3 regions of the Streptomyces sp. NPDC059866 genome follow, and region 3 is predicted to be linked to each of the others. Evidence: riboswitches for the same ligand, from Rfam matches in the RefSeq annotation. Region 3 holds a riboswitch; each other region holds the start of a gene.
The links. Region 3 has a riboswitch for cyclic di-AMP ahead of ACFV7R_RS10990 (transglycosylase family protein). Riboswitches for the same ligand answer to the same signal wherever they lie in the genome.

Region 1: another riboswitch for cyclic di-AMP. It lies ahead of ACFV7R_RS15495 (NlpC/P60 family protein); the one in region 3 lies ahead of ACFV7R_RS10990 (transglycosylase family protein).
Region 2: another riboswitch for cyclic di-AMP. It lies ahead of ACFV7R_RS38970 (peptidoglycan DD-metalloendopeptidase family protein); the one in region 3 lies ahead of ACFV7R_RS10990 (transglycosylase family protein).

Annotation. Positions count from the first base shown of each region.
Region 1 covers NZ_JBHWJT010000008.1:337,959-342,126, forward strand. The annotation lists gene pcrA (DNA helicase PcrA) at 1-1,770, opposite strand, end outside; cyclic di-AMP (ydaO/yuaA leader) riboswitch at 2,077-2,249, shown strand; gene ACFV7R_RS15495 (NlpC/P60 family protein) at 2,257-3,459, shown strand; gene ACFV7R_RS15500 (tellurite resistance/C4-dicarboxylate transporter family protein) at 3,749-4,168, shown strand, end outside.
Region 2 covers NZ_JBHWJT010000038.1:52,375-56,542, reverse strand. The annotation lists gene ACFV7R_RS38975 (alpha-galactosidase) at 1-1,489, shown strand, start outside; cyclic di-AMP (ydaO/yuaA leader) riboswitch at 1,797-1,954, shown strand; gene ACFV7R_RS38970 (peptidoglycan DD-metalloendopeptidase family protein) at 1,959-2,951, shown strand; gene ACFV7R_RS38965 (SGNH/GDSL hydrolase family protein) at 3,164-3,949, shown strand; gene ACFV7R_RS38960 (TetR family transcriptional regulator C-terminal domain-containing protein) at 4,067-4,168, opposite strand, start outside.
Region 3 covers NZ_JBHWJT010000006.1:107,597-111,764, reverse strand. The annotation lists gene ACFV7R_RS11000 (cytochrome P450) at 1-716, shown strand, start outside; gene ACFV7R_RS10995 (transglycosylase family protein) at 913-1,902, shown strand; cyclic di-AMP (ydaO/yuaA leader) riboswitch at 2,085-2,253, shown strand; gene ACFV7R_RS10990 (transglycosylase family protein) at 2,258-2,953, shown strand; gene eno (phosphopyruvate hydratase) at 3,290-4,168, shown strand, end outside.

The DNA of each region.
Region 1 (4,168 bases), on a different contig from region 3:
CTGGAGGTTCTCGATCCGGGTCTCGTCCTGCGGGTCGGTGGAGGCCTGCAACTCGGCGAGGTAGCCGGTGCGTTCGAGCACTGCCTCCAGGATCGTCGCGGGGCCGGCGCCGGACTCGACGATCGTCCGGAGGTCCTCCATGAGCGTGTTGAACCGCTTGACGGCGTTCGTGGAGCGCGCGGCCATGCCGTACGCCTCGTCGACGCGCTTCAGTGCCTGCGGGAAGCTGATCTTCTCCCGCTGGGAGAGGGCGTCGATCATCGCCTCCGCGCGGTCGCCGATGCCCCGCTTGGGGACGTTGAGAATACGGCGCAGCGGGACCGAGTCCTCCGGGTTGGCCAGCACGCGCAGGTAGGCCAGGACGTCCCGGACCTCCTTGCGCTCGTAGAAGCGCACGCCGCCGACGACCTTGTAGGGCAGGCCGACGCGGATGAAGATCTCTTCGAAGACACGGGACTGGGCGTTCGTCCGGTAGAAGACGGCGACGTCCCCGGCCTTCGCCTCGCCCGCGTCTGTGAGGCGGTCTATCTCGTCGGCGACGAACTGGGCCTCGTCGTGCTCCGTGTCGGCGACATAGCCGGTGATGCGCGCGCCCGCGCCCGCGTTGGTCCAGAGGTTCTTCGGGCGGCGGGACTCGTTGCGCTCGATGACGGCGTTGGCGGCGGAGAGGATCGTCTGGGTGGAGCGGTAGTTCTGCTCCAGCAGGATCGTCGTCGCGTCCGGGTAGTCCTCCTCGAACTGGAGGATGTTTCGGATGGTCGCCCCGCGGAAGGCGTAGATCGACTGGTCGGCGTCACCCACCACGCACAGCTCGGCGGGCGGCAGGCCGCCCTCGCTGGGCGGTACGTCCTCGCCGTGCCCGCCGGTGCCGACGAGTTCGCGTACGAGGGCGTACTGGGCGTGGTTGGTGTCCTGGTACTCGTCGACGAGTACATGACGGAAGCGGCGGCGGTAGTGCTCGGCGACATCCGGGAAGGCGCGGAGCAGATTGACCGTCGTCATGATCAGGTCGTCGAAGTCGAGGGCGTTCGCCTCGCGCAGTCGCGACTGGTACAGGGCGTAGGCCTGGGCGAGGGTCTTCTCGAAGCCGTCGGTGGCCTGGGCGGCGAAGTCCTCCTCGTCGATCAGCTCGTTCTTGAGGTTGCTGATCTTGGCGCTGAAGGACTTGGGCGGGTAGCGCTTGGGATCGAGGTCCAGGTCGCGGCAGACCAGGGCCATGAGTCGTTTGCTGTCGGCGGCGTCATAGATCGAGAACGACGACGTGAAGCCGAGCTTCTTGCTCTCCCGGCGCAGGATGCGCACGCACGCGCTGTGGAAGGTCATGACCCACATCGCGTTCGCACGCGGACCGACGAGCTGCTCGACGCGCTCCTTCATCTCGCCGGCGGCCTTGTTGGTGAAGGTGATCGCGAGGATCTGGCCCGGGTGCACGCCCCGCTCGGCGAGGAGGTGGGCGATGCGGTGGGTGAGCACGCGGGTCTTGCCGGAGCCGGCACCGGCCACGATGAGCAGGGGGGAGCCGGAGTGGACGACGGCGGCGCGCTGGTTGTCGTTCAACCCCTCCAGGAGCGCTGCCGCGTCCATGGCCGGACGCGCGGCGCCGTCGCGGTAGTACATGTCCCGGTCCGGGGGCACGTCGAACTTCCCGCCGAACAGATCGTCCGGGATCGGCTCCGGAACGTGATCGTCCTCGGGCGGCGGCGGGTGCTCCTCGGGGGCCCGCTGGGCCTGGAGGTCCGCCAGGAAGCTGTCGTCAAAGAGGCTGCTCATCGCTCTCCGAGTCTAGGGCGCCCCACCGACAACCCGCGGCCGCCCCGAGAACATCCCCGGCCGGAACACCGTCGATCTTGGCGGTGAGGCCGGAATCACATCGGCTGCAGCGGCCCGCGATCTTCCCTCCCTACCCACCCCACATCGGCTTACTCTCCGGGCCTGCCCCACTACCACCCGCGACCACTGACTGGAGGTCACGAAAATGTATCGGGCATATCACCCACCAACCTTCACACGCACCACACTAGTTGGCTACCGTGCCGGGCAGGCCGTACGACCCCCACCGGCGAACGTCGCCGGGCCGCACGGCCTCCGCCGAGTCCGGTGCGCCCCCGTGGCTGCCGGAGCCGGGGACCCAACCGACTCTGGGGTGAATCGGTCCGACTCCCTTCCCGGGAGGGGACCGTAGGGCAACCCTTCCGAACCACCCGCCCGAACCCGACAGCTAACCCGGTAGGCGGCCCATGGAAGGAGTCGCCTCCTTTGGCGTCGCACCGTAAGTCGCGTCCCACGGGCGCGCGCGTCGCAGGCATACGGACCCCCGCGCTTGCCACGGCTGCCCTCACGTCTGTGGCCCTGCTCTCCCAGACGGCCAATGCCACCCCCTCGGCCGACGACAAGCCGAGCCTGGAAGAGGTCGAGAAGAAGGTCGACGACCTCTACCGCCAGGCGGAGTCGGCGACCGAGAAGTACAACGCAGCCAAAGAGAAGACCGAGAAACAGCGCAAGCAGGTCGACACCCTCCTCGACGACGTCGCCCAGCGCACCCAGAAACTCAACGAGGCGCGCGAGGAGCTGGGCTCGTACGCGGCGGCGCAGTACCGGACCGGCGCCTCCGCCCCCGACACCGCGACCTTCCTGCTCGCGGACTCGCCGCAGGACTACTTCGACCAGACCCAGCTGATGGGTCGGCTGACCAGCCGTCAGAAGGGCGCGGTCGACGACTACTTCACCCAGCAGTCCGCGACGGTGGAGAAGCGCCAGGAGGCCACCGAGAGCCTCGAGACGCTCACGGAGTCGCAGAGCGATCTGAAGACGGCCAAGGCCACCGTCCAGAAGAAGCTCGCCGACGCGCGCGAACTGCTGTCGCAGCTGACCGCCGAGGAGAAGGCGCGGCTGGCGGCGATCGAGAAGAAGAAGCAGGAGGAGGCCGAGCGCAAGGCCGCGGAGCTCGCCCGGCAGCAGGCGGAGGAGGAGCGGCAGCGCCAGGAGGCGGCTGCTCTGCAGGAACAGGAGGCGCAGCAGGAGACCGACAGCGGCTCCTCGACAAGTGCGGGTACGGGCACCGAGACCGGCTCAGACACCTCGACCTCCGACTCCTCGTACGCCACCAAGGCCGAGAGGGCGCTCGCCTTCGCCCGCGCGCAGATCGGCAAGCCGTACGTCTGGGGCGCGACCGGCCCCGACTCCTACGACTGCTCCGGCCTCACCCAGGGCGCATGGAAGGCCGCCGGCGTCTCCCTCCCGCGCACCACCTACGACCAGGTGAACGCGGGCACCACGGTCTCCCTCGCAGCCGCCCAGCCCGGCGACCTGGTCTTCTTCTACGACGACGTCACCCACGTCGGCATCTACATCGGCAACGGCATGATGATCCACGCCCCGAAGCCCGGCACATACGTGCGCGAGGAGTCGATCTACTACGACGGGGAGTCGTCCATCCACAGCGTGGTACGACCGGCCTGACGGGCGGAGGCAAGGGGCGGGCCGGACGGCACGCCCCGAGGAGGCTTCCGTGGGCACGCGCGCGTGGCGGGGTTTACGCAGGCACGCGCGCGTGGTGGCGTTTTTCGCAGGCACACGCGCGTGGGGTGCTGTCGGGCAGGCGCGTACGAGAGGCGTGCCTGCAGGCTCGCGCACCCGCCGAAACGGCCCACGCTCGGTGTGAGCCCGTTGCCGCGCGCCCGCGTGGTTTTCCGCATGCCCGCGCGCGTGGCCCGCTCGCGCGGCGCTGGGGGCTCCTTAGCATCGGCGCATGCCCGGCTCCTCCTCCCTCCGCGCCTGGTGGGCGCAGCATCCGCCGGCGGCCGGGGCCGCCGTCATGGCGACCGGTATCGTCTCGGTCGGCCTGCACCTGACGGGCTACGAGGTCCTGTCCCGGATCCTCCTCGTGGCGGCCTGCGCGGCATGGCTGGCCCTGGTGGCGGACGTCGTCACACGGCTGCTGCGGCAGCGGGAGCGCTGGATGACGGAGGCGGGAACACCGGCGGTGCTCACCGCCGTCGCCGCGACCGCCGTGCTGGGGACCCGTTTCTCCGCGCTGGACCGGCAGCCCCTGGCCGCGGCGCTGCTGGCGCTGGCGACGCTGCTGTGGCCGGTGCTGCTCGTGCCCGTCGTGCGGCACCGGCAGCGGCGGCGTATGCCAGGGGCGGTGTTCCTCGGGACGGTGGCGACA
Region 2 (4,168 bases), on a different contig from region 3:
CCAGCATCTGCCGTGGGTGGCGCTGGACACCGACGCGACCGAGGAGCGCGGCGAGGTCTACGGCTGCGCCCTCGCCTGGTCGGGCTCGTGGCGGATCGCCGTCGCGCAACTGCCGGACGCGCGCGTGCAGATCACCGGCGGAGCCGGTTACGACGACTCCGGCCTGCTGCGGCTGGCGGCGGGGGAGTCCTTCACCACCCCTGTCTTCGCCGGCCTCTTCAGCGACGGCGGCTTCGGCGGTGCCAGTCGCGCCTGGCACGCCTATCAGCGGGCGTACGTCATTCCGGACGCCGAGCGGGACCGGCCGGTGCTTTTCAACTCCTGGGAGGCCACCGAGTTCGACATCAGCGAGGAGCAGCAGCGGGCGCTCGCCCGGCGGGCCGCGGCGATCGGCGTCGAGCTGTTCGTGGTCGACGACGGCTGGTTCGGGGCGCGCACCAGCGACCGCGCCGGGCTCGGCGACTGGACACCCAACCCCGACCGCTTCCCGGCCGGGCTCAAGCCGCTCGCCGACGACGTGCACGCCCTCGGGATGCAGTTCGGGATCTGGGTCGAGCCCGAGATGGTCAACCCGGACAGCGAGCTGTACCGCGCCCATCCGGACTGGGTGCAGTTCCAACCGGGGCGAAAGCGGACAGAACTTCGTAATCAGCTCGTACTGAACCTCGCGCGGGAGGATGTGCAGGACTACCTCTGGGAGCAGCTGCACGGGCTCCTGTCCAGCGCCCCGATCGACTACGTCAAGTGGGACTTCAACCGTTGCTTCACCGATGCCGGCTGGCCCGGCGAGCCGTATCCGCAGCGGCTGTGGGTCGACCATGTGCGCGCCGTGTACGCCCTGGTGGACCGGCTGCGGGCGGCCCACCCCGGTGTCGCCTTCGAGTCCTGCTCGGGCGGCGGCGGTCGCATCGACCTCGGTGTGATGAGCCGTACCGACCAGGTGTGGACCTCCGACAACACCGATCCGCTCGACCGGCTCGCCATCCAGGACGGCTTCAGTCAGATTCATCCCGCGCGCGTGATGGCCGCCTGGGTCACCGACAGCCCCAACGCCCAGCTCAACGGCCGGGTCAGCTCGTTGCGCTTCCGCTTCGTCAGCGCCATGGCCGGGGTGCTCGGCGTCGGGGGTGACCTCACCCGGTGGACCGACGAGGAGCTCGCGGAGGCCCGGGACTGGGTGGCGCTCTACAAGGAGATCCGGCCACTCGTGCAGCGCGGGGACCTCCACCGGCTGCGGCCGCCACGGGGCGGGCTGAGCGCCGTCCAGTACGTACGCGGCGACGAGGCCGTCGTGCTCGCCTGGCTTCAGGCGCAGAGCTACGGGGAGCCCGTCCCGGCGCTGCGGCTGCGTGGCCTCGACCCCACCGCATCGTACGAATGCCGCGAAACGGGCGAAGTGCACCGGGGTGCCGTACTGCTGCACCACGGACTGCGCACCGGGCTGCGGGGTGACCTCGATGCGACGGTTCTCCGACTGCGCCGCATCTGACTCTTCTGTCCGAATTAACCTCTTCATTCCAAGTCGCTCGGGAATAAAGGAACCTGGAGCGACGTCACGTGAGCAGCGTCATATCCGTGACCGTGCGTCGCCCGTCATGTCCACGTAATCCAAGCGCTTTTCAAGGGCATTTGCGGAACATGACGGTTTCGGAATCCACGGAGGGTGACGGTGAATTCGGTGAACTGATCAAGAAGTGGGTGTTCGTGCGGAACCTCTTGCTTGTCCCATTGCGTCTTGGTCGCTTACGTTCCACACCGATCCGGGCGGACGCCTAATCCTGCCGCCGCCCGGTGCCCGCGCAAACCCACCCGTGTACGGCAGGAGCGGGGGACCCACAGGTACAAATGCCTGTTCCGGTCTCCGGAACGGCTAGGGGTACAGCCGCGCTTCGGCGCGGCCGGGCATCTCCAGTCCGCACCCGACAGCTCACCTCGCAGGCGCCGGAGAGGAATTCGCCATGCCCGCGAAGGGTAAGCACCGCCGTCCGAAGACCCAGCGTTTCACCCGTTCCATCGCCATTGCCGGAACCGGTGGCGCCGCACTCGCCCTCCCGCTGATGGGGGCCGCCGGCGCCCATGCCGCCACTGCGCAGTCCGCTCCGGAAAACGCCGTTCAGTCGGTCGCCGCAGAGAAGGCCACCGCCCAGAAGAAGGCCGCCGAAAAGAAGTCCGCCGCCAAGAACGCCGGTGTGAGGACCTATTCGGTGAAGATCGGCGACTATCTTGCGAAGATCGCCGAGGGGCAGAACGTCAGCGGTGGCTGGCAGAAGCTCTACCAGGACAACCGTGAGGTCGTCGGCGACAACCCGTCGCTGATCCACCCCGGCCTGAAGCTCACGATCGGCAAGAAGGCCGCGGCGGGCACGGACGAGCCGTCGTCCGCTTCGTCCCCTTCCTCGTCGGAGTCGTCGGAGGCGTCCGAGGCCTCGAAGTCGTCGAACTCGACGGAGTCCTCGGCGAAGCCGTCCGATCAGTCGTCGTCCGCCGAGTCCTCCGCGTCGAACACGTCGACGGCCACCCAGACCTCCGCCGGCACCTCCAGCGGTTACTCCTCCCCCGTTGAGGGCGTCGCCGTCGGCACCGCCTACAAGGTGGCGGGCAGCATGTGGTCCAGCGGCTACCACACCGGCGTCGACTTCGCCACGCCGACGGGCACCCCGCTCAAGGCCGTCGGCGCAGGCACGGTCGTCTCCGCGGGCTGGGCCGGTGCGTACGGCAACCAGGTCGTCCTCAAGCTGGCCGACGGCTACTACGCCCAGTACGCCCACCTGTCCTCGCTGTCCGTCTCCGCCGGCCAGACCGTGACCGCGGGCCAGCAGGTCGGCTTCTCGGGCTCGACCGGCAACTCGACCGGTCCGCACCTGCACTTCGAGATCCGCACCACGCCGAACTACGGCTCGGACGTGGACCCGGTCGCGTACCTCCGCTCGCACGGCGTCTCCGTCGGCTGACGCACGCGCTCTCACGCCACCGAAGGCCGGACCCCGATCCCCGGGTCCGGCCTTCGGTGTGCGCGGACGGAGCGGTTATTCCACAGTTGACCAACCTTTTGGCAGTGGCTTATCTCACCGCCCGTCAACCTCTTCCTACGGTCGCGTAGGTCACATTCGACGCGGAATCATGTCCCGACGTGGCAGACGATTCGAAGAATGACAGCAGATCAGTGATCGGGTCGTACGTGGCGGTGGGGGACAGCTTCACCGAGGGCGTAGGCGACCCCGGCCCCGACGGGGCGTTCGTCGGCTGGGCCGACCGCTTCGCCGTACTGCTCGCGGACCGCCGAGCCGAGGGCGACTTCCAGTACACGAACCTCGCCGTACGCGGAAAACTGCTCGACCAGATCGTGGCGGACCAGCTTCCGCGGGCCGTCGAACGCGCGCCGGACCTGGTCTCGTTCTGCGCCGGCGGCAACGACATCCTCCGGCCCGGCACCGACCCGGACGACGTCGCCGAGCGCTTCGAGCGGGCGATCGCCGCGCTGACGGCCGTCGCGGGCACGGTGATGGTGACGACCGGCTTCGACACCCGGGGCGTACCCCTGCTGAAGCACCTGCGCGGCAAGATCGCCACCTACAACGGGCATGTGCGGGCCATCGCCGACCGGTACGGCTGTCCGGTGCTCGACCTGTGGTCCCTCAAGTCCGTTCAGGACCGCAGGGCCTGGGACGACGACCGGCTGCACCTCTCGCCCGAGGGGCACACCCGCGTGGCGCTGCGGGCCGGTCAGGTCCTCGGCCTCCCCGTCCCCGCCGATCCGGAGCAGCCCTGGCCGCCGGTTCCGCCGCGCGGCACGCTCGACGTCCGGCGGGACGACGTCCAATGGGCGCGCGAGTACCTGGTGCCGTGGATCGGCCGCCGGCTGCGCGGCGAGTCGTCGGGCGACCACGTGACGGCGAAGGGGACGCTGTCGCCGGACGACATCAGGATGCGGATCGCGTCGGTGGCTTGAGGCACATCCGTGGCGGACGCCGGGGGAGCGGGTCGTTCCGATCGCCTGCGTCGGATCGGCCCGCCTCCGGCGCTGACGGGCGTACGCCTTGAACCGCAACCTGTCCTCGCGGACGGCTCACGCGTGCCCCGCCGACGGCACCTCGGCCAGTCCGAGCTCGCGGGCGAGCGCCTCGTCGGCCCACTCCTGGGCCCGGGCGCGGGACAGTGCGCCCGGGTA
Region 3 (4,168 bases):
GGCCGCGGGGCGGGGTCGCGCGGTCGGTGAAGAAGATGCGCGGCTATCTTGCCGACCTCATCCACCGCAAGCGAGAGTCGCTCTCCTCCGAACCGGTCCCGGGCGAGGACCTCATCTCCGGCCTCATCCGCGCCTCCGACCACGGCGAGCACCTCACCGAGAACGAGGCCGCGGCGATGGCGTTCATCCTGCTGTTCGCCGGGTTCGAGACCACCGTCAACCTGATCGGCAACGGCACCTACGCCCTGCTCACCCACCCCGAACAGCGCACCCGCCTCCAGCAGGCCCTCGCCACCGGCGACCGTGGCCTCCTGGAAACCGGGGTCGAGGAACTCCTGCGCTACGACGGCCCGGTGGAGCTGGCCACCTGGCGGTTCGCCACCCAGCCGCTCACCGTCGGAGGGCAGGACATCGCGCCCGGCGACCCCGTGCTCGTCGTACTCGCCGCCGCGGACCGGGATCCGCAGCGGTTCGCCGATCCGGACACCCTCGACCTCGCCCGCCGTGACAACCAGCACCTCGGCTACGGGCACGGCATCCACTACTGCCTCGGCGCCCCGCTCGCCCGTCTGGAGGGGCAGACCGCGCTCGCGACCCTCCTCACCCGCCTCCCGGACCTCCGACTGGCCGTGGACCCGAGCGAGTTGCGCTGGCGCGGCGGCCTCATCATGCGCGGACTGCGCACGCTGCCCGTGGAGTTCACGCCCATTTCGTAAGGCAACTCCCCGGATTCGACCGGAACCCTCCACTCCGGCACCGAAAACGTGACACGACCTCAACTCTGTGATCTTCACGTGATCTGCGCGGCATTAACTTGTGACAAGTGATCGACTGCCGATACGTTCACCCATCAGCGCGACGTCGAACACCAGTCGCCGCGCCGGTCACTGCTGTCTCGTGAAAGGTCCCCGCATGCTCTCCGGGAACGGTCGTCACCGTCGCCCCCGCCAGGTTCCGGCCCTCGTGGTCGCGGCCGGCGTGACCGGGTCCGCCATCGCCATCCCACTCCTCGGCGCCACCGGCGCGAGCGCGGCCAGCGGCACGACGTGGGACCGGGTGGCGGAGTGCGAGAGCGGCGGCTCCTGGAGCGCCAACGCGGGCGACGGGTACTACGGAGGGCTGCAGTTGTCCCAGGAGGACTGGGAGCGGTACGGCGGCCTCGCGTACGCGGCCAGCGCCGACCAGGCCAGTCGTTCGCAGCAGATAGCCGTCGCCGAGAAGGTGCTCGCGGACCAGGGCGTGGGCGCGTGGGGCACCTGCGGGCTCACCTCCGGTCTCAACGCCGACAAGGGGTCGGCCGATGTGGACACGGGTGTGGCCGGTGACACCTCGTCGGACACTTCCGAGAGCCTGCGTAACTCGCTCGGCTTGTCCGGTTCCTCCAGCTCGTCCGGTTCGTCTGATTCGGCAGGATCTTCGCCTGAATCCACCGCGCCGTCCCCGTCGTCTGACTCGTCATCGAATGCGACGGACGGTTCCGCGAGCCCGACGCCCACCGACTCCACCTCGGGCAACTCTCAGGAATCCGACAGCTCGCCCACAGTCACCCCGAAGGGCACGGAATCGGACAACTCTGGGCAGAGTGAAGGTGATTCCGGTCTGATCGACACCGGGACGGGCAGGCATCGCGGCGACAGCGCCGACGAGGACGCCGCCGACGCTCGTACGGCCGATTCCTCGGGCCGTCACGCCTCGCGCGACAGCGCCTCCGCCCGCGATGCCGCCGACGGGTCGTACACCGTGCGCGAGGGGGACAGCCTCTGGGGCATCGCCGACTCCCTTGGCGTCCAAGGGGGGTGGCCCGTGCTCTATGCGGACAACGAGGAGACCGTCGGCGCCGACCCCAACCACATCATCCCCGGTCAGACGCTGGATGTCGGGGTCGAACCGGGCGAAAAGTAGCGGGAGTTCACGTCACACTTCGCGCCTAATGTCCGGTTTGGTGAAAGTGTGGGATGAGTCTCAGAGGCCCTGATCCTCTTTGAAATTCCGCCAATCGCGTGTCTACGGTCATGACCGCTCGCCAACGCGAGCCCCGGCTGCCGCAACGCCGAATCCTGCCAGCGGCCGTTCGGGAACAGTCGTCGCGTCAAGCGCCGTAGGCAGGAGCGGGGGACCCAAGGTAAGCGCCGCACCGGACAGTTGAGCCGGTACGGCTTGGGGTGAAGTCACGCCTCCCCACAGGGGCGTGGCCGGGCAACTCAACCGGCCCGAACCCGACAGCTCACCTCGCAGGCGTCGGTGAGGGGATCTCTCCATGCTGTTTTCCAGCAAGGGCAAGCACCGTCGTCCGTCCAAGGCCGCTCGCGCCATAGCCGTCGTCGGCGTCACCGGCGCCGCCGCCGTCGCCGCCCCGCTGATGGCGGCCGGCAGCGCCTCCGCCGCCACCGCCTCCGAGTGGGACGCCGTCGCCCAGTGCGAGTCGGGCGGCAACTGGTCCATCAACACCGGCAACGGCTACTACGGCGGTCTGCAGTTCTCCGCCTCCACCTGGGCCGCGTACGGCGGCACGCAGTACGCCGCCACGGCCGACCAGGCCACCAAGGCGCAGCAGATCCAGATCGCCGAGAAGGTGCTCGCGGGTCAGGGCAAGGGTGCCTGGCCGCACTGCGGCACGGGCCTGTCGAACGCCACGTACACCGGCGGTGGCGCGAGCGACTCCTCCTCGGAGGGCTCCTCGCAGAGCAGCACCGAGACCACCACCCGCTCGACCGAGCAGCAGCCGGCCTCCCGTTCGCAGGAGCGCCCGGCGCAGAAGACCGTCACCGCCCCGACCGGTGAGAAGGTCGCGAAGGGTGACGGCGAGTACAAGGTCGTCACCGGCGACACGCTCAGCACCATCGCCGAGAAGCACGATGTCGAGGGCGGCTGGGAGAAGCTGTTCCAGCTGAACAAGGACATCGTCGAGGACGCCGACCTCATCTACCCCGGTCAGCAGCTGCACCTGAAGTAATCCGGGTCCACCCGGGTCGGCAGCTTCACCTGACCTGAAGCGATCCGGGCTTCGCAGACCCCCGTGAGGGTCCCCCCGTCCCCGCGGGCCCCCGCCCCGGCGCGTGTTCCCCCGTACGCGCCGGGGCGGGGCTTTTGTGTCACCGCTCGTGCCCTCGTTCTTCGCTCGGGCCCTCATTCTTGAGGAACCGTCTTTGTTCCATTCGGAAACAATTTACGATCGGTTCCGTCCACGGGGCGGGCGACCGGCTGGCCGATCCCACGGAGCCGGTTAGGCTCGTCTCGCAGAGCCGCTGCGGTCCTGCTAAACCGCGTCACATCCACGAAGGAGATGCTCGTGCCGTCCATCGACGTCGTCGTAGCCCGGGAAATCCTGGACTCCCGAGGCAACCCCACGGTCGAGGTCGAGGTCGGCCTCGACGACGGCAGCACGGGTCGTGCCGCCGTTCCGTCCGGCGCCTCCACGGGCGCCTTCGAGGCCATCGAGCTCCGCGACGGCGACCCCAACCGCTACCAGGGCAAGGGCGTCGAGAAGGCCGTCCTGGCCGTCATCGAGCAGATCGGCCCTGAGCTGGTCGGCTACGACGCCACCGAGCAGCGCCTGATCGACCAGGCGATGTTCGACCTGGACGCCACCGACAACAAGGGCTCCCTCGGCGCCAACGCCATCCTCGGCGTCTCGCTCGCCGTCGCGCACGCCGCCTCCGAGGCCAGCGACCTGCCGCTCTTCCGCTACCTGGGCGGCCCGAACGCGCACCTGCTGCCGGTGCCGATGATGAACATCCTGAACGGCGGCTCGCACGCCGACTCCAACGTGGACATCCAGGAGTTCATGATCGCCCCGATCGGCGCGGAGTCCTTCTCCGAGGCCCTGCGCTGGGGCACCGAGGTCTACCACACCCTCAAGAAGGTCCTGAAGAGCAAGGGCCTGGCCACCGGCCTCGGCGACGAGGGCGGCTTCGCCCCCAACCTCGGCTCCAACCGCGAGGCCCTCGACCTCATCCTCGAGGCGATCAAGGAGGCCGGCTACACCCCCGGCGAGCAGATCGCCCTTGCGCTCGACGTCGCCGCGTCCGAGTTCTACAAGGACGGCTCCTACCTCTTCGAGGGCAAGGCGCGCTCGGCCGCCGAGATGACCGAGTACTACGCCGAGCTGGTCGACGCCTACCCGCTGGTCTCCATCGAGGACCCGCTGTTCGAGGACGACTGGGAGGGC